DNA from 2 places in the Paenibacillus sp. FSL H7-689 genome. Region 1 is predicted to be linked to the other one. Evidence: predicted binding sites of a transcription regulator. Region 1 holds the regulator's gene; the other holds the start of a gene.

Region 1 (9,213 bases):
AATCCTCAGAAGTAGCCGCTGATGATGGATAGCCGAGCAGACGGACAATATGATGTGCATCCAGCAACTCATCGTCCGACAATCTTTTCAGTCCCACGATAATTTCACGGATTTTGTCATCACTGTCGTCACGGGCATAGTCTTTATACAATAACCAGGCTTCTTCTTCCGTTGTACCCACAAGTTCTTCCATTTGCATGGAAATGAGTCGTCCCTCATTCCCGAGTTCATGAATGTACCGTTGGATTTCCGTTTTGATCCGCATCACCATTTCGGTACGCTGAATCACATTAACCACTTCAGGAATCGTTACTAATTCCTCAAATTCCGAAGCACTCAGATTCGTAAGGGACTGTGTTAATACCGCTTTGTATTTCTCCAGGGTTTGGATCGCTTGATTCGCTTTGGTCAAAATAACCCCGATTTCCTTGAGGGAATAACGAAGTGTTCCCTGATACAAGGTAATGATATTCCGGCGCTGCGATATGGATACGACCAATTTACCCGTTTGCTTTGCTACACGCTCTGCCGTCCGGTGACGAATCCCCGTCTCTGATGAAGAGATAGATGAATCCGGGATTAACTGGGTATTGGCGTAAAGAATACGCTTCAAATCCTCGCTAAGAATAATGGCTCCATCCATCTTGGCGAGTTCATACAGATAGTTCGGGGAGAAATCACAGTTAATCGAGAATCCCCCATCCACCACTTCCATTACTTCAGGGCTGTATCCTACAACAAGCAGTGCGCCCGTCTTGGCGCGCAGCACATTTTCCAGACCTTCGCGGAAAGGTGTACCTGGTGCGATCAGCCTTAACAACTCATTCATATTATCCAGTTGGCTCATATCTTTCATCTTGTTATGCCCCCTAATCTAAAGCAACCGCTAGTGCATCTGCCACGGTATTCACACCGATCAGTTGTATCCCGCGAGGATGTTTCCAGCCCTTTAAGCTTTTTTCTGGTAAAATGACTCGTTTGAAGCCCAGCTTTGCGGCTTCCTTCACTCGTTGTTCGGCCCGTGATACGGCTCGAACTTCACCTGTCAGACCAATCTCGCCAAAGATAACGTCATCCGGCTTGGTCGGTACATCTCTCAAACTGGATGCAATGCTGACGGCAACCGCCAAATCTACAGCGGGCTCATCCAATCGTACTCCACCAGCCACGTTCAGATATGCATCCTGGGTCTGTAAGAACATACCCATTCGTTTCTCCAACACTGCAATAATCAGATTTAATCGATGCAGATCTACCCCTGTTGCCATACGGCGGGGAGAAGGAAAATGGGTCGTCGAGATCAACGCCTGCAATTCCACAAGCAGAGGGCGTGTACCCTCCATACTTGCAACTACCGTTGAACCTGCTACCCCTAGTGGACGTTCCGACAAAAAGAGTTCGGACGGATTGCCCACTTCACGAAGTCCATCTTCGCCCATTTCAAAAATACCAATCTCATTGGTGGAACCAAAACGATTCTTCACCGCACGCAGTAAGCGATAAGTATGATGCCGTTCTCCTTCAAAATAAAGCACGCAATCCACCATATGTTCTAACATACGTGGACCGGCAATAGCACCTTCTTTGGTAACATGCCCCACAAGAACCGTTGCAATGCCTCTGCCTTTGGCAATCCGCATGAACCTTGACGTACATTCCCTTACCTGTGCTACACTACCCGGCGCACTGGTAACTTCGGGAAGATATACCGTCTGAATGGAGTCGATGACCAGAAAATGCGGCTGGATCTGATCCACCGCTTCCTCTACACGTTCCATATTGGTTTCACACAGTACATACAACTCGGCAGAGAGTGCCCCGAGACGGTCTGCCCGCAATTTGGTTTGCTTGACTGATTCCTCACCGGAAACATATAACACACGCAAACCCGAATGCGTCAAAGCATGGGACGTCTGCAACATCAACGTTGATTTCCCAATACCCGGATCTCCGCCCACCAGAACGAGTGAACCCGGAACGATTCCGCCTCCCAATACCCGGTTCAACTCTCCGATTCCAGTCTGTACACGCGGTTCCTGACCGCTATCTATATCTATGATAGGAAGCGGTTTATCTTTACTGTCAAACAGAGGAGAATTTCTCCCTTGTGTTTTGACCACCGTCTCTGTTTCTTCCACCATTGAATTCCATGACTGACAACTTGGACACTTACCGTACCACTTGGGGGCTTCATAGCCGCATTCCGTACATTGAAACTTGGTTTTAACTTTGGCCACTTCAGCACTCCTATAATTTAATTTTATAACAGCATTTTGCATTATTCGACGAATTTCACCCAAACTCCCTGACGTGCAGGGTTACTAAAAGTTTACCATTGTTTGAGATTTTTCGTAAAGGATTATCGCAAACTTTACACATGTTCCTGACATAATCATGTCCGTCTTCTGTCCAAAGTGCAAAAAATCCTCCCCGGCCGAAGCCGAGAAGGATTTGATTAAGGATTATGGATCAATACAAGCTGAGGTTTAACTCCAAAGCTTGCTAAATATTATTTAGTTTCGATTTCCTCATTGGACGGAACGACCACGTCTTTTTTCGTAACAGACAGTGCACCGTTCTCTTCGTCGATGAGCAATGAATCCCCTTTGGTTACGTTACCTGTGAGCAACTCTTCGGACAATTTGTCTTCGATATGCTTCTGGATTGCCCGACGAAGCGGACGCGCACCGTAAGCTGGATCAAAGCCTGACTTCGCAAGGAAAGACTTGGCATTATCAGTGAGTTCGAAATCGACCTCATGTTCGAGCAGTCGTTTACGAAGTTCTTCACTCATAAGCGTAACAATTTCAGCGATGTGTTTTTCTTCGAGTGAATGGAACACGATAATTTCATCAATCCGGTTAAGGAACTCTGGACGGAAGCTTTTCTTCAGCTCATCCATTACTTTCCCCTTCATGTTGTCATAATCTGCTCCTGCATCTACAACTGCAGTGAAGCCCAGTGTAGAGTTACGTTTGATCGCTTCGGCACCCACGTTGGATGTCAAGATAATCAGCGTATTGCGGAAGTCAACGACGCGACCTTTGGAATCCGTCAGTCGGCCATCCTCAAGCACTTGTAACAAGATATTGAATACTTCTGGATGTGCTTTCTCGATTTCATCGAGCAAGACTACGGAATATGGTTTGCGACGAACTTTCTCTGTCAGCTGACCACCTTCTTCGTACCCAACATATCCTGGAGGCGCTCCGACAAGTCGGGAAGTCGAGTGCTTCTCACCATACTCGGACATATCAATCCGGATTACTGCATTTTCATCGCCGAACATCGCTTCAGCCAGAGCACGAGCAAGTTCTGTTTTACCTACCCCTGTAGGGCCGAGGAAAATGAATGAACCCATCGGACGTTTTGGATCTTTAAGTCCCGCACGAGCACGACGAACCGCACGGCTGACAGACTTCACTGCCTCATCCTGACCGATGACACGTTCATGTAGAATAGACTCCAGATTCATCAGACGCTGTGTCTCTTCTTCTTTCAGTTGGTTCACAGGGATTCCAGTCCAGCTGGCTACCACTTGTGCGATATCCTCAGGAGTAACCTCGGAATCGGTGCGACCTTGTTTCTCTTTCCACTGGTTCTTCGTTACATCCAGCTCTTCACGGATTTTTTGTTCCGTATCACGCAGAGCTGCTGCTTTTTCGAACTCCTGACTTTGAACTGCAGCGTCTTTTTCCTTACGGATATCTTCCAGACGGCTTTCCAGTTGTTTCAGGTTTGGTGGGATCGTGTAAGAGTTCAATCTTACTTTGGAACCCGCTTCATCAATCAGGTCAATCGCTTTATCTGGCAGGAAACGGTCTGTAATGTAACGGTCAGACAGTTTAACCGCCTGCACAATTGCTTCGTCCGTAATTTTCACGCGGTGATGCGCCTCATAACGGTCACGCAAGCCGTGCAAGATTTGAATCGCTTCTTCCGGAGAAGGCTGATCTACAGTAATCGGTTGGAAACGACGCTCAAGCGCTGCATCCTTCTCGATGTATTTACGATATTCATCCAGTGTTGTCGCACCGATACATTGCAATTCTCCACGGGCCAGAGCCGGTTTCAAAATGTTAGAAGCATCGATGGCACCTTCAGCTCCGCCTGCGCCAATCAAGGTATGCAATTCGTCGATAAACAGGACAATGTTACCTGCTTGGCGAATCTCATCCATGATTTTTTTCAGACGATCTTCGAACTCACCACGATATTTGGTTCCAGCGACTACAGAACCCATATCCAGGGTCATTACACGTTTGTCGCGCAATGTTTCCGGAATCTCATTTGCAATGATTTTTTGTGCAAGGCCTTCAGCAATCGCTGTTTTACCTACACCTGGCTCACCGATCAATACCGGGTTGTTCTTGGTACGACGGCTGAGCACCTGAATGACACGCTCAATTTCTTTGCTACGTCCAATGACTGGGTCCAGGTTGTTCTCTCTCGCATAAGCCGTGAGATCACGTGCCAGACTGTCCAGCGTTGGTGTACTTACATTGGCAGGTGTGCCATTATGACTGGATACAGCTTCACTGCTGCCAAGCAATTGCAGCACTTGTTGCCGTGCTTTGTTCAGGCTAATTCCCAGGTTATTGAGCACACGTGCTGCAACACCCTCGCCTTCACGAATCAATCCAAGCAGGATATGCTCTGTGCCTACATAAGTGTGGCCCAATTTACGAGCTTCATCCATAGACAGTTCAATTACTTTTTTCGCACGTGGCGTATATGCAATGTTGGTAGGTTGCTCTTGGCCACGGCCAATCAGCGTTTCTACTTCATCCTGAATTTTTTCCAATCCGAGTCCCAGGCCGATCAGTGCTTTGGCTGCGATGCCTTCGCCTTCACGAATGAGGCCGAGCAAAATATGCTCAGTACCGATGTTATTATGACCGAGACGGACAGCTTCTTCCTGCGCGAGTGCGAGCACCTTTTGGGCCCGTTCCGTAAATCTTCCAAACATCATATCTCCTGCACCTCCATGGTTTTGGATAAAACGAGGGTCATATAATGAAATAACCGTCGTATTCTTCATATCATTTTTGTTTGCAGCCGTGCTGCGAATAAAGTCATTCGGCATTTGTACATGCCTTATTATATAAAAGCCGCAATGCGGCATGAAACCATAATTCAATACAATATCAGGCTAAACTAGGACTGCTTCGCTGCATTGATCGTATCACGAATCAACTGAGCACGGTAGATGTCACGCTCATCTGTGCGCATATCTTCCCCGAATGTTTTCTGCAAAAACCCCGGCTGTGTCATGACATTCAACTCATTCATTACCGTAATGGACAGTCCATCCAACAATCCGAGATCCACGCCAAGGCGTACATCCGATAAGCGCTGTGCAGCTTCCTTGGAATCAACAATAGCTGCATGAGACAATATGCCATAAGAACGCATGACACGATCCGTAATCCGCAGTCTGGAGTCGGTAATTAACCGTTCTCTGGCTGTACGTTCATGACCAATCATCTGTAACACAACACCATGCAGGTTCTCAATGACTTCCTGTTCGGTCTGTCCCAATGTAATCTGGTTCGAGATCTGGAACAGGTTACCCATCGCCTCGCTACCTTCACCGTATATTCCTCTTACCGTCAATCCCACTTGGGAAACTGCGGTTAGAATACGGCCTATCTGCTGTGTCATCACGAGGGCAGGCAAGTGCATCATAACCGATGCTCTGACACCTGTACCTACATTAGTAGGACAGCTGGTTAAGTATCCTCTGCGATCATCAAAAGCATAATCCACATGCGCTTCAAAAGCATCATCTATTGCGGAAGCTTTCTCCCAGGCTTCTTTCACCTGGAACCCCGGATAGAGGCACTGGATACGAAGATGATCCTCTTCATTAATCATAATACTGACAGACTCATCCTCACTGAGAATAACCGCACCATTCCTGGATTCATTCGCAAGACTTGGACTGATGAGATGTTTCTCCACCAGCACCCGTTTGTCGAGTTCGTCAATATCGATCAGATCCAACGTATGAAAATCCCCAAAGGCATGAACGTCATCGTATTGAAGTACTTCGCTCAGCTTATTCAGCACCTCTTCCGATTGCTCATTGGAAGCCAGCATCGGAAACGGAACATGCTGAAGGTTGCGTGCAATCCGGACACGGCTGCTAATGACAATTTCGGAATCAGCCGCATCACTGCGCATCCAGTCGCTGAGCGCCTTCTCTGTAAAGCGCAGATTAGGCATTACGCATCCCTCCTACTCATGACAAACTTTACTCCTGAGCTATTCCTTTTTCAAGTCCTCTGATCTGGTCACGGATCTGGGCCGCCTCTTCAAATTCCTCTTGCGCGATGCTCTCCTGGAGCTCACGCTTCAGATCAGCGATTTGCCGTTTCACCTTGATGCGACCACCAGCTCGTGCAGGCACTTTGCCTACATGGGACGTATTACCATGAACCCGCTTGAACAAAGGATCCAGACGGCTGTCAAAATATTTATAACATGAACTGCAGCCGAAGCGTCCTATCTTACTAAATTGTGCGTACGTCATACCACACTCTTCACATTGAAGAGCTTTTGCAGGTGGTGTTCCTGCCGATCCACTTTTGCCGGCTGGATCAAAATCAAGCAATCCGGACAACAAGTTGTGAATGGAAAACCCACCTGCTGTTCCAGGGATCATTTCCCCTTTTTCACGGGCACATGACTCACAAATATGGAATTCCGTCTTCTCTCCATTTACGATTTTCGTAAAATGAAGTGTCGCCGGACGTTTATTGCATTCTTGGCACAGCATATTGATGTACCTCCTTTGACCCCGATAGTTTTCATTTACCGAGCAAAGATATTAACATCGCCTTCAACATTCTGGCACGAATTTGATCCCGGTAAGGAAGTTTGACCAATATAACCTCTCTAGATACAGCAGCTCGCATCAACCCGGCTTCCCGCTTGCTCAAGAAGCGCGCTTCTTCCAATTGATAGATCAGACCTTCGGCAGCTGTCTGCCCGATCTCTTCACCAATACTATGGTGCAAATGATTATGCAGAGCTGATTGGGCCGGTAATTCAATGCGCTGTATGCGAACATAACCACCACCGCCACGTTTACTCTCTACCAGGTATCCCTTCTCGAGTGTAAAACGTGTGCTGATGACATAATTGATCTGGGAAGGTACACATGAGAATTGATCTGCCAGATCATTACGCTGAATTTCAACCATTCCTTCGGGACTTTCATGCAAAATACTCTTCAGATATCGTTCGATAATATCAGAGATATTACGCATCCAATCATCCTCCACTGTCTGAAACGTTAAGTCAATAAGGACCCACACGCCCCCACAGAGTACACCTTCTCTACCCATTTAACCAATCAGGGAAACAGCGAATCTTGCTTCCACAGGTGCCAACAGGAGAGCGAAGGAAGCACGAAGGTCCTTTAATATTCCCTTGATCCTCTGATGAAATGAATCCCGTATATTGGCGATCATGCATCAGATTGTAGAAAGAAAGCTACTTAAGTATTAAACCTTTAGTTGACTTTGACTTTCTTTGACTTTATAACCATTATAGCATATTTTGTGGTTTTGCCAAGTGGGGTCACTATTCATTTTTTACGATTTTACACGAAATATTCCCCGGACACAAAAAAACCTCCCCAAAATTGCTGGAGAAGTCCATTGGTCTTTCAATCACGCCGTATTTCTATATAAGCTAATCAAGTTAAATGGAGCAGTGGGAATAGTCATCAGAAGAAATCGAGCAAATAGGTTTCCCGTTCAGGAATCGCTTGTTCCAAAGCCTTGATTGCTGTGTTCGGTCCGTGAATTCTTCCGATTCGTGCCATTTCCGTTGGTCTGCGATATCCCATCAGGACCGCGGTAAGGGATTGAATATCCACCTTAATGATCTGATCATCAGTAATTGGCTCCGATGTTTTCCATATGGACGCTGTTCCGTTCATTGCCACGTTTAATTGCCATACCCCTTCATTCCATGGAGCGTGGGCATCTTCTACCTGAAGTACAATCTGCACCGGTGAGTCCTGGCTTGCAAATGGATACTGGGATATAAACTGCTCTACACTAACGATACGCGCCATAAAATAAGGTACAATCTCCTGCTGAATCCGTGGATTATCCAATTGGAAGGCAAGCGTATCACTGGCAGGCGCCTGCAACGTAACTTCCTGGATCATGGAATCATGGTTAGCAATAAAGGTCCACAGCCCTTGCCTAGCCTCTTCATTCAGATAGATGATCTCTTTAATGGTAAATTTATTTTCCTTAACCTCATATAAAAGATAACCTTGTGCTGCATCAGCTTCATCGTAATATACAGCCTTCTGGCTGGTCCCATTAACAAGAACTGAATTCTCCCACCTTGCATCATCCCGAACCAGAGTTCCGTTATAACGCTCAGCATAAGCACTGTATACTTCCTTTAATATGCTGAGGCCTGGATCCCCACGTCGAATCGTTCCAGGTGTCGCTTTTTTCAGAGGCAAATGAGCTGTAGGTACTTTATAACGTTTAAATTCAACATACGTCTCCCATCCATACTTCCGATAGAAACCAAAAGAGAATGGATGCAAGAATGATATGCTCTGTTTGTTACGATTCATTTCTTCCAACGCATGCTTCAGCAGACCCGCTACCCAGCCTTTGCGTCTATACTCTGGCCAGGTGGCAACACCCGCAATACCGCCCATCTCGAACGATCTGCCATGAATATAGGTTTGAAAAGGAATGATGTGAAGTTTGGCTCCTAGCTGCCCGTCCTCATATACACCCCATATATCCTGTGACGAAAATTGACTCCGCCGTTTTTCTTTCTGTTCTTCACTCATTACTACTTGAAAAGCATATTCGGAGAGTGCCATCGCCGGTTCAAAATCATCTACCGTCAATTTCTGAATTTCCATGTTGTCCTACACCCCATTCGCTAGAGTTATATCAATCCAAATCATGGCCTGATATCTGATATATGTACCCCTTAGAGTGTGTCAGAGGATTCTTACAAAGTCAAATAAGAGATGCTTTCGCATCCCCTAAAATAAACAAATAAAAACCACCACCGAATAACATCGGCAGTGGTTCTTCGCTTGGCGCCGTCCTACTCTCCCAGGACCCTGCGGTCCAAGTACCATCGGCGCTAGAGGGCTTAACGGTCGTGTTCGGGATGGGTACGTGTGGAACCCCTCCGCCATCGCCACCAAACGCGTAG
Region 2 (9,213 bases), on a different contig from region 1:
GTAACATTTATCAGGGTTTCTCCGGTATGGCGGGAGAACTGGGTCATATCAGTGTTGTACCTGATCTGGAAGCCATCAAATGCGGTTGTGGTAAAATGGGATGTGTAGAAACAGTATCGTCTGCAACGGGTATTATCCGTATGGCAAAGGATGCCGTAGAGCGCGGGGATCATACGTCACTGGCACTCGTCGACAAGATTGCAGCCAAAGAAGTATTTGATGCTGCCAAGGCAGGCGATGAAGTGGCACAGCGCATTGTGAATCGTGCGGCCTTTTACCTGGGCAAGTCCATGGCTACTGTAGCAGCTGTCATTAACCCGGAGATGTTCATCATCGGTGGCGGCGTATCCAAAGCGGGCAATTTCTTGTTTGATGAAATCCGTACTGTGTTTGCTAAGCTGACGCCAGAACCGTTGCAAGATGGGGTTCAGATTCTGGAAGCTACACTTGGTAATAATGCAGGTATTGTGGGTGCAGCAGGTCTTCTCTTGCGTTCCTAGTATCCTCGTAACAATATATGAAGACAGCAATATGATAAGGAGGGGACATTTATGCTTGAAGGTGAAGGATCACCAGGCACAGGCGCCACGCTCATTATCATTACGGGCATGTCCGGAGCAGGTAAAACCATTGCAGTACAAAGCCTGGAGGATCTGGGTTTCTTCTGTGTGGATAATCTGCCGCCGGTATTGATTCCAAAATTTGCGGAACTAATTGAACAGTCAAACGGCAAGATTGGTAAGGTTGCATTGGTTATCGATCTGCGCGGGCGTGAATTCTTTACGGCTCTGTCCGAGTCTTTGAACTATATTAAAGATCATTTTACCATTCATTGCGAGATTTTATTCCTGGATGCTACAGATTCTGTACTTGTTCAGCGTTACAAAGAAAGCAGGCGCAGACATCCTCTGGCTCCTGAGGGCATGCCGCTGGATGGCATCCGACTGGAACGCAAGATGTTGGAGGAACTCAAAAACTCTGCGACTCAGGTACTGAATACAAGTACAATGAAGCCTGCTCAACTGAAAGAACGTATCATATCCCGTTTTTCTCATCTCGAGAGCCAAATGCTGTCGGTGAATATTACATCGTTTGGATTCAAGTATGGGATTCCGATTGATGCTGATCTGGTGTTTGATGTACGTTTTTTACCGAATCCACATTATATTGATCATTTGCGACCGAATACGGGACAGAATAGTGATGTGTACGAATATGTTATGAAGTGGCCAGAGACACAGGCGTTTCTGACCAAGCTGCTGGATATGCTGCATTTCCTGATTCCGCAATACCGGAAGGAAGGCAAAAGCCAGGTTATTATTGGAATCGGCTGTACCGGAGGCAAGCATCGTTCGGTAGCAATATCGGAATATTTGGGCAAGATGTTGGGAAGCAGCGAGACAGAAGCTGTTACCGTGAGCCATCGCGACGCTGACCGGGACCGTCATTGAAGAGGGTGAAGGGATGAAAGAGGCCGGACCACGAAGAGAACGTCCGAGAATAGTTGTAATGGGCGGCGGAACCGGATTATCCGTGATGCTGCGCGGTTTGAAAGAGAAGCCGCTGGATATCACGGCCATCGTCACAGTTGCAGATGACGGTGGAAGTTCAGGCATCCTGCGCAATGAGCTACAGATGCCGCCTCCGGGCGACATTCGCAACGTGCTTACGGCACTGGCTGATGTAGAACCATTGCTTTCAGATATGTTGAAGTACCGTTTCAATACAGGCGCGGGGCTTGCAGGCCACAGCTTGGGAAATTTGATTTTGGCTGCAATGACGGATATTTCGGGCGACTTTGTGACCGCAGTGCGGGAGCTTAGCCGCGTGTTTGCCGTTCGAGGTGAGGTATTGCCAGCCGCAGGCCAGGCCGTTGTGTTGCATGCCGAGATGGAAGATGGGACAATTATTACAGGTGAGTCCAAAATCCCTGAGGCGGGTGGACGCATCAAACGTGTTTTCCTTGAACCGGATCACGTGGAGCCGTTGCCAGAGGCAGTAGAGGCCATTCGTCAAGCTGATGCTATTCTGATCGGGCCAGGCAGCCTCTATACAAGCATCCTTCCCAATTTACTCGTACCTAAGCTTGCAGAAGCTGTGGTAGAGGCTGATGCGGTGAAGATGTTTATCTGTAATGTGATGACACAGCCGGGAGAAACAGATAACTATACGGTAAGTGACCACCTTAAGGCGGTACACGAGCATATAGGTCATCAGCTCTTCGACTATGTTATCGTAAATAATGGTGATATTCCGCTGCAAGTGCAAAATAAGTATGCGGAAAAAGGAGCAAAACCGGTTGTACTGGATATGAATGTACTCGAAAGTGCCGGTTATCAGGTGGTTGCAGATACCCTTGTTCTGTTCAAAACCTATCTGCGTCATGATGCTGACAAGTTAAGTCATCACATCTACCAACTGGTACAAAATTGGATGTTACGGAAGAGGTGAAGTCCCATGTCGTTTGCAGCACAGACCAAAAAAGAATTAACCATGATCGAGAGCGAACCGTGCTGCGAAAAGGCGGAACTTTCAGCCCTCATCCGTATGCTTGGTGCAGTGCAGTTATCGAATAAAAAAGTGATCTTGGATATTTCGACGGAGAATGCCGCGATTGCAAGACGGGCATACTCTCTGCTTAAAAAGCATTTTCAAGTGCATACGGAATTACTGGTCCGCAAAAAAATGCGGCTGAAAAAGAACAATGTATATATTGTTCGTATTCCAACCATGGTACAGGAGATTCTCAATAGTCTTCATATTGTATCTGAGGGCTTTCTCTTTACCCCAGGGATCAGTACGGAATTGTTTCAACAAAACTGTTGTAAACGGGCCTATCTTCGCGGTGCATTTCTGGCCGGTGGATCGGTTAATAATCCGGAAGGTTCCTCGTACCATCTGGAGATTGCGTCCATGTATGAAGAGCACTGTCAGGCACTGGTTGACCTGGCCAATGAATTTCATCTGAATGCCCGGTGTATAGAACGGAAAAAAGGATTCATCCTATACATTAAGGAAGGCGAGAAAATCATTGAGCTGCTCAGCATCATTGGTGCTCATCAGGCCTTGTTCAAGTTTGAAGACGTACGGATTATGCGCGACATGCGTAACTCCGTTAATCGGATTGTCAATTGTGAGACCGCCAACCTGAATAAGACCATCGGAGCGGCGGTGAGGCAAATCGATAATATCCGGTTGTTACAAAAGGAAGTTGGTCTGGAATCTTTGCCTGAGAAGCTTCGCGAAGTGGCGGAAGTTCGACTCGCTCATCCGGATATCAACTTGAAGGAAGTTGGCGAGCTCCTTAAAGGTACAGTCAGCAAGTCGGGAGTGAACCATCGGCTTCGTAAAATTGATGAGCTGGCTGAGAAAGTACGCACAGAACGTTATGGTTAAGACGGAGTAGGGTAAAGTAACAAGGTCGGGAAAGTCAGCCGTTAAGGATCTGGGAGACTCACTTAGGTCATTGGATGCGCTGTGCAAAAGATGAAATTAGGGCAAGATAATGTCCTCCAAAGCACCCTGAGTTTTTTCTTCTAGTGTCCTGCACGGGTTAATGGTATAATGTTGTATAAATATAATTGTGTATTTAATGTCCAGATTTCATAATAGGGGGTAAGTTTCCATGACAAAGCACCCGGTAGTTGTCCGTTTGAAAACGGGTCTCCATGCCAGACCTGCGGCACTGTTCGTTCAAGAAGCGAATAAGTACTCGTCTGAAGTGTTCGTCGAGAAGGACGACAAAAAAGTTAATGCAAAAAGTATCATGGGGATCATGAGCCTTGCAATTAGCACAGGTACGGAAATCCAGATTAGTGCAGAAGGCGCGGATGCCGAACAGGCTGTAAACGCTTTAGTTAGTCTGGTAAGCAAGGAAGAGCTCGAAAACCAATAAGATATGATCAATCTAATGAAGAAGTCCCGAAAGGGGCTTTTTTGTGTTTTTCACGTTTATGCTATCGTCAAGTGCAACATTATGGAATTTGTCCCGTCTGTTAAGGTATCAAATCGTTTAAAGTTTGAGATGTTAACACATAAGGAGGCTATCGTGATGGGTAAACAATGGATGAAACCGTTTGGTGCGGTGCTGGTGGCAAGTACGTTGCTTATTGGAGGAACAGCATGGGTTGCACCAGGTAACTATGCTTACGCTGCAGAGGTTCAGGGTGTACAACAGAATGTGATTAATGTTGTGGGTAAAGGTGAGATTCAGGTGAAGCCTGATATCGCTTATCTGTCCATTGGTGTGAACAGTACTGCAGAGACAGCTGCATCTGCTCAAAAAGCGAATGCTGCCAAAGTTCAAAAGGTATCCAACTTGCTGAAGAATACGTGGAAGATCAGTGCAGACGACATTCAAACGAGTCAGTTCTCTGTACAACCCAACTATACGTATAGCGAAAAAGACGGACAACAAATTAAAGGATATACAGCGCATCATACGCTGACAGTCACATATCGTCAGATGGATAAGATTGGCGAGTTGCTCGATGCTGCTTCGGGTGCGGGTGCCAACAATATTGAAAACGTGCGCTTTACTGTAGAAAATCCGGAAAGTTATGAGTCCCAAGTGATTGAAAAAGCTGTTGCCAATGCAGATGTGAAAGCGGGCGCCATTGCAAAAGCAGTTAAACGTCAACTGGGTGCTGTTCTTTCCGTGAGCCAAGGTGATGCCAATGTGCCTGTATTCTATGCAAGCGAGGCGTTGATGTCCAAAGCACAAGATACAGCAGGTGGCACTGAGATTGAAACAGGCCAGGTTAAAGTAAGCACAATCCTGAATATCACGTATGAAATGAAATAAACAAGAGTGAACTAAGGATTGTAAGCTCAAGTAACCTTTATAAGTGTCATTTGAAGGGTACAACGAAATAATGACAAAGACTTTGTCCTGTGGACAGAGTCTTTTTTTGTTGGAAAAGCAAACTTTGATGAAGTTAGATAGGAGGGAACTTTATTCGAAGCAACATGAAATGTTGTATATTGGTATCTTTTTTGTATAGTTGTTCGTGACAAAAAGGTCATATCCCCATATATTTTCCTACTGATATTCATCAACATTGTAACTCGAGCTGTAAACCTTTCCGAAATCGGGTTAATTATAATAGAGAGGTGAGCGTATGAGATATGCGATCAGGTCAGGATTACATACGCAATGATCCCTAATTGTGAATTCGGAGAGGAGTTTTATATATGACATCATGGAAAAAATGGACAAGTGCATTGCTCGCAGCAGGAATTATTGTAGGTAGCGGTTCGGTGTGGCAGGACAGTTCGGTTCAGGCGGCATCGGTATCCTCGAAAGTGACAACCACAGCTGAGGTGACCCTGAAGTCGGGTGGAAAAACACTGACTCAAAAAGGACTTCTTCAAGGTGGTTCAACTTGGGTATCTCTTACGGCAGTTAAAGATGTGGCAGGTGGAACGCTGAAATATGATGCGAAAACCAAAGAGTACGCTTTGACAGCAGCCAATAACACAATGACGATCAGCCTATTGGATGGCGAGCCGAGTGTTCGAATTAACAACTATTATCCTCAAGTGGACGCAAAGCTGATCAACGGCAGATTATATATCCCATTCTCGGCAATGAGAGATTATCTGGGTGTACAGGGGAATTGGGATAGCAAAACCAAAACGTTGACACTCAGCAAAGTGAAACAAAATAACGTTAAAATTAAAGCGGCAACAGTTAATGTTACTGTAAAAAATGCTGAAGTAGATGTTCAATATCCGCAAGTGAGTGGACTTGCCAGCAAAGAAGCTGAAGCGGCGATCAACAAAGTGTTGAAAGACGAAGTGGATGCGTATGTAGCTGACTTCAAGAAACAGACATCTGAATTCGGCGGTGCAACAGCCAACCGTCCATATGCATTTGAGAGCTCCTATGTAGTGACGTACAACGAAAAAGGCGTGCTGGGACTCATTACACAACGATACGAAGATTATGCTGGCGCTCATGGTATGACGTACCGTACGGGCCACACCTTTGCACTGGACACAGGTAAGGAGCTTACGTTAGATGATGTGCTGCAAAATAACAAAACCATGCGCGAGACGTTGAGTAAAAAAGTGGGTGAACAACTGAAAGCCCGCGGTGGATACCTCGACGGTTATAAAGGGTTAAATAAAGATCAAGATTTCTATGTGACACCAACGGGTGTAGTTGTGTTCTTCCAGTTGTATGAGTATACGGCGTACGCAGAGGGATTCCCTGAAATGCCATTTACGTACAAAGAGCTTCTCCCTAAAGGCACGGAACCTTTCAATAATGTAAATGGAACCAAATAAAGAATCATTATTATGCACTCTTAAGTTTTCTTCCTTATAAAATGAAAAAAGAAGCCCCCATCATAATTATGATGAGGGCTTCTTCTCGTATAGACAACACAATTATATGTTGCTGATTACGTTAGGTGTTGATTATGTTAACGCATAGACCGTGGTCTACGTCACACTTAGATGCCTTGTGATCCTACGTTTTCGATGACTTTATCAATGATACCGTAATCGGCGGCTTCAGCAGCACTCATGAAGTAGTCACGATCTGTATCTTTCTCAATCCGCTCCAGCGGTTGACCTGAACGCTCAGAGATGATGCGGTTCAACGTATCACGCATTTTCAGGATGCGACGAGCACGGATTTCGATGTCAGAAGCCTGACCTTGTGCACCACCAAGTGGTTGGTGAATCATAATTTCACTGTTTGGTAATGCAAAACGTTTACCTTTTGCACCGGCATTCAGCAAGAATGCACCCATGGAAGCCGCCATACCTACACAGATGGTAGATACATCCGGTTTGATGAATTGCATTGTATCGTAAATGGCCATACCGGCTGTAATCGATCCGCCTGGGCTGTTGATGTATAAGTGAATGTCTTTCTCCGGATCTTCCGCAGCCAGGAACAACATCTGTGCCATAATGGCATTAGCCACTACGTCATTAACATCGCTACCAAGGAAAATAATACGATCCTTCAGCAATCTGGAGTAGATGTCGTAGGCGCGCTCACCCCGGTTGCTCTGTTCAACGACCATTGGAATAAAACTCACGTGAAAAACCTCCTTGGAATGTAAATGTTATTGGTGTTTATACTTAAACTGTTACCGTATTACCCACATAATAAACAATTCCAAACAAAAAGTCAAAGAAAGTCAAACTAACTTGCAAAAAAAAGAAACCTTTCCGGTTTCATTGGTTAAATGGGTTATGAGCTGTTAAATAAAAATGGCGCGCCCGCCAAGAATCGAACTTGGATCTCAGGCTTCGGAGGCCTACGTCATATCCATTGGACCACGGGCGCACATTATGTGACAGCAATAATGATTATAGCTCATGGAATATTTAATTGCAAGCAGTTCGTTATGTATGTTGGTTTGGATTGAGCTAAAAATGATCATGATGAAGAAGAGTGGATAAAGAGTGCATTTAAGTAAATGCTATTAGAGGTTTTGGACATGCCGTATGAAATGTGATTCTGAGCGATATGTAGATTGAATTCATTTGTTTCTTCTATATATGGTATGCGTGAGCTAGTCCTTGATCATGGAAGTCTAGGATTGTGAAAATAGGCGCGTACAAACGCTGAATGCGTGTCGAAATAACACGTTGAAACACTTGCATGTCACGTCAGTTTTAGGTAGAATAGACGTGGGACTTAAAAAGTTAACCCGGGACGTTTTAGGGCCATGAAAGAGAGCTTAGAACGAGAACTTGCGGGAGTGGAAAGCATGCGAACGATTTTAGAAGTACAAAAGCAGCTTCTGCCTGATCTCATGGATATCTTGAAAAAGAGGTATACGATTCTACAACAGATCATGTTATCGGATGTGATCGGACGGAGAACGTTAGCTAATTCCATGCAGATGACCGAGCGGGTTCTGAGGGCTGAGACCGATCTGTTAAAGGCTCAGGGACTTATTGAAATTGACAGTGCAGGAATGAAGATCAGCGAGGCAGGGTATGATTTGCTGCAGCAGTTAGAGCCCGTAGCCAAAGAGTTGTTCGGATTATCCGAGCTGGAAGAGCGCATCAAGCAAGCCTACGGTCTGCAAAAGGTAGTTGTGGTTCCTGGCGATTCGGACGTTTCTCCATTTGCCAAAAGGGAACTGGGCAGAGCCGGAGCGAAGGCTCTCGGCAATATCATGAGTGACAACGACGTTGTCGCCGTTACTGGTGGTTCAACAACGGCCGAAGTCGCAGAACAACTAAATCCGCCAACATCGCTCAAAGGTGTCTGGTTCGTACCAGCACGCGGTGGACTTGGAGAAAGCCTTGAAATTCAGGCTAATACGATCGCATCCACAATGGCAAAACGGGTAGGGGCGCAATACAAACTCCTGCATGTACCGGATTTGCTCAGTGATCATGCCTATGAATCATTAATCCAGGACCCTAGTGTTCAGGAGATTCTGCAGCTGATCAGGCAATCACGGATTGTTATTCATGGAATTGGTGATGCCGTAGAGATGGCCAAAAGACGCAAACTTGCGACGGAGATTATAGATGAACTTCAGGAGCAAGGGGCCGTATCTGAATCTTTCGGTTATTACTTTAATGATCAGGGTAAGGTGGTACATACCATGCTTACACTGGGTATGCGACTTCAGGATATTGAACGAACCGATGTTGTGATTGGAATTGCAGGTGGCAAAAGCAAAGCTGCTGCTATACATTCCGTGTTACGATTTGGTCAGGAAGATATTCTGATTATTGATGAGGCTGCTGCCGAAGTCATCGTTGCTGAAATGGAATAAGGTTTTACTTTGTATCACAACTATTGTTGTCTTGACGGACTTCACCGTCTGTCTTGAATATATAAGTTTCATAAAAAATTAATCAAAACTTGGGAGGAACTTACTCATGATTAAAGTAGGTATTAACGGTTTTGGACGTATTGGACGCTTGGCATTCCGCCGTATTCAAAATGTAGCAGGCATCGAGGTAGTAGCAATCAACGACTTGACTGACGCTAAAATGCTCGCTCATTTGCTCAAATATGATACAACTCAAGGTCGCTTCGATGGCGATGTTGAAGTACACGATGGCTTCTTCAAAGTGAACGGCAAAGAAGTTAAAGTATTGGCTAACCGTAACCCAGAAGAACTTCCTTGGGGCGACCTGGGCGTAGATATCGTTCTGGAATGTACTGGTTTCTTCACAACTAAAGAAGCAGCTGAGAAACACTTGAAAGGTGGAGCTAAGAAAGTT

Evidence for each region. Region 1 encodes CtsR, which represses protease genes until heat stress. Its sites were predicted from a motif close to ATGGTCAATAAAGGTCAAACA; they were not measured.
Region 2: clpP (ATP-dependent Clp endopeptidase proteolytic subunit ClpP) is a predicted target of CtsR. The motif match lies at 7,144-7,164, and genes of this name have one in related genera.

What each region holds. Positions count from the first base shown of each region.
Region 1 is NZ_ASPU01000008.1:135-9,347, reverse strand. Features, by position in the region: gene disA (DNA integrity scanning diadenylate cyclase DisA) at 1-856, opposite strand, end outside; gene radA (DNA repair protein RadA) at 870-2,237, opposite strand; gene C170_RS05375 (ATP-dependent Clp protease ATP-binding subunit) at 2,510-4,972, opposite strand; gene C170_RS05370 (protein arginine kinase) at 5,158-6,228, opposite strand; gene C170_RS05365 (UvrB/UvrC motif-containing protein) at 6,257-6,781, opposite strand; gene C170_RS05360 (CtsR family transcriptional regulator) at 6,813-7,274, opposite strand; gene C170_RS05355 (GNAT family N-acetyltransferase) at 7,736-8,911, opposite strand; rRNA gene rrf (5S ribosomal RNA) at 9,090-9,206, opposite strand.
Region 2 is NZ_ASPU01000059.1:31,495-40,707, forward strand. Features, by position in the region: gene C170_RS26830 (ROK family glucokinase) at 1-500, shown strand, start outside; gene rapZ (RNase adapter RapZ) at 552-1,451, shown strand; gene C170_RS26840 (gluconeogenesis factor YvcK family protein) at 1,465-2,451, shown strand; gene whiA (DNA-binding protein WhiA) at 2,458-3,396, shown strand; gene C170_RS26850 (HPr family phosphocarrier protein) at 3,626-3,895, shown strand; gene C170_RS26855 (SIMPL domain-containing protein) at 4,052-4,804, shown strand; gene C170_RS26860 (stalk domain-containing protein) at 5,194-6,291, shown strand; gene clpP (ATP-dependent Clp endopeptidase proteolytic subunit ClpP) at 6,459-7,055, opposite strand; tRNA gene C170_RS26870 (tRNA-Arg) at 7,232-7,306, opposite strand; gene C170_RS26875 (sugar-binding transcriptional regulator) at 7,734-8,759, shown strand; gene gap (type I glyceraldehyde-3-phosphate dehydrogenase) at 8,866-9,213, shown strand, end outside.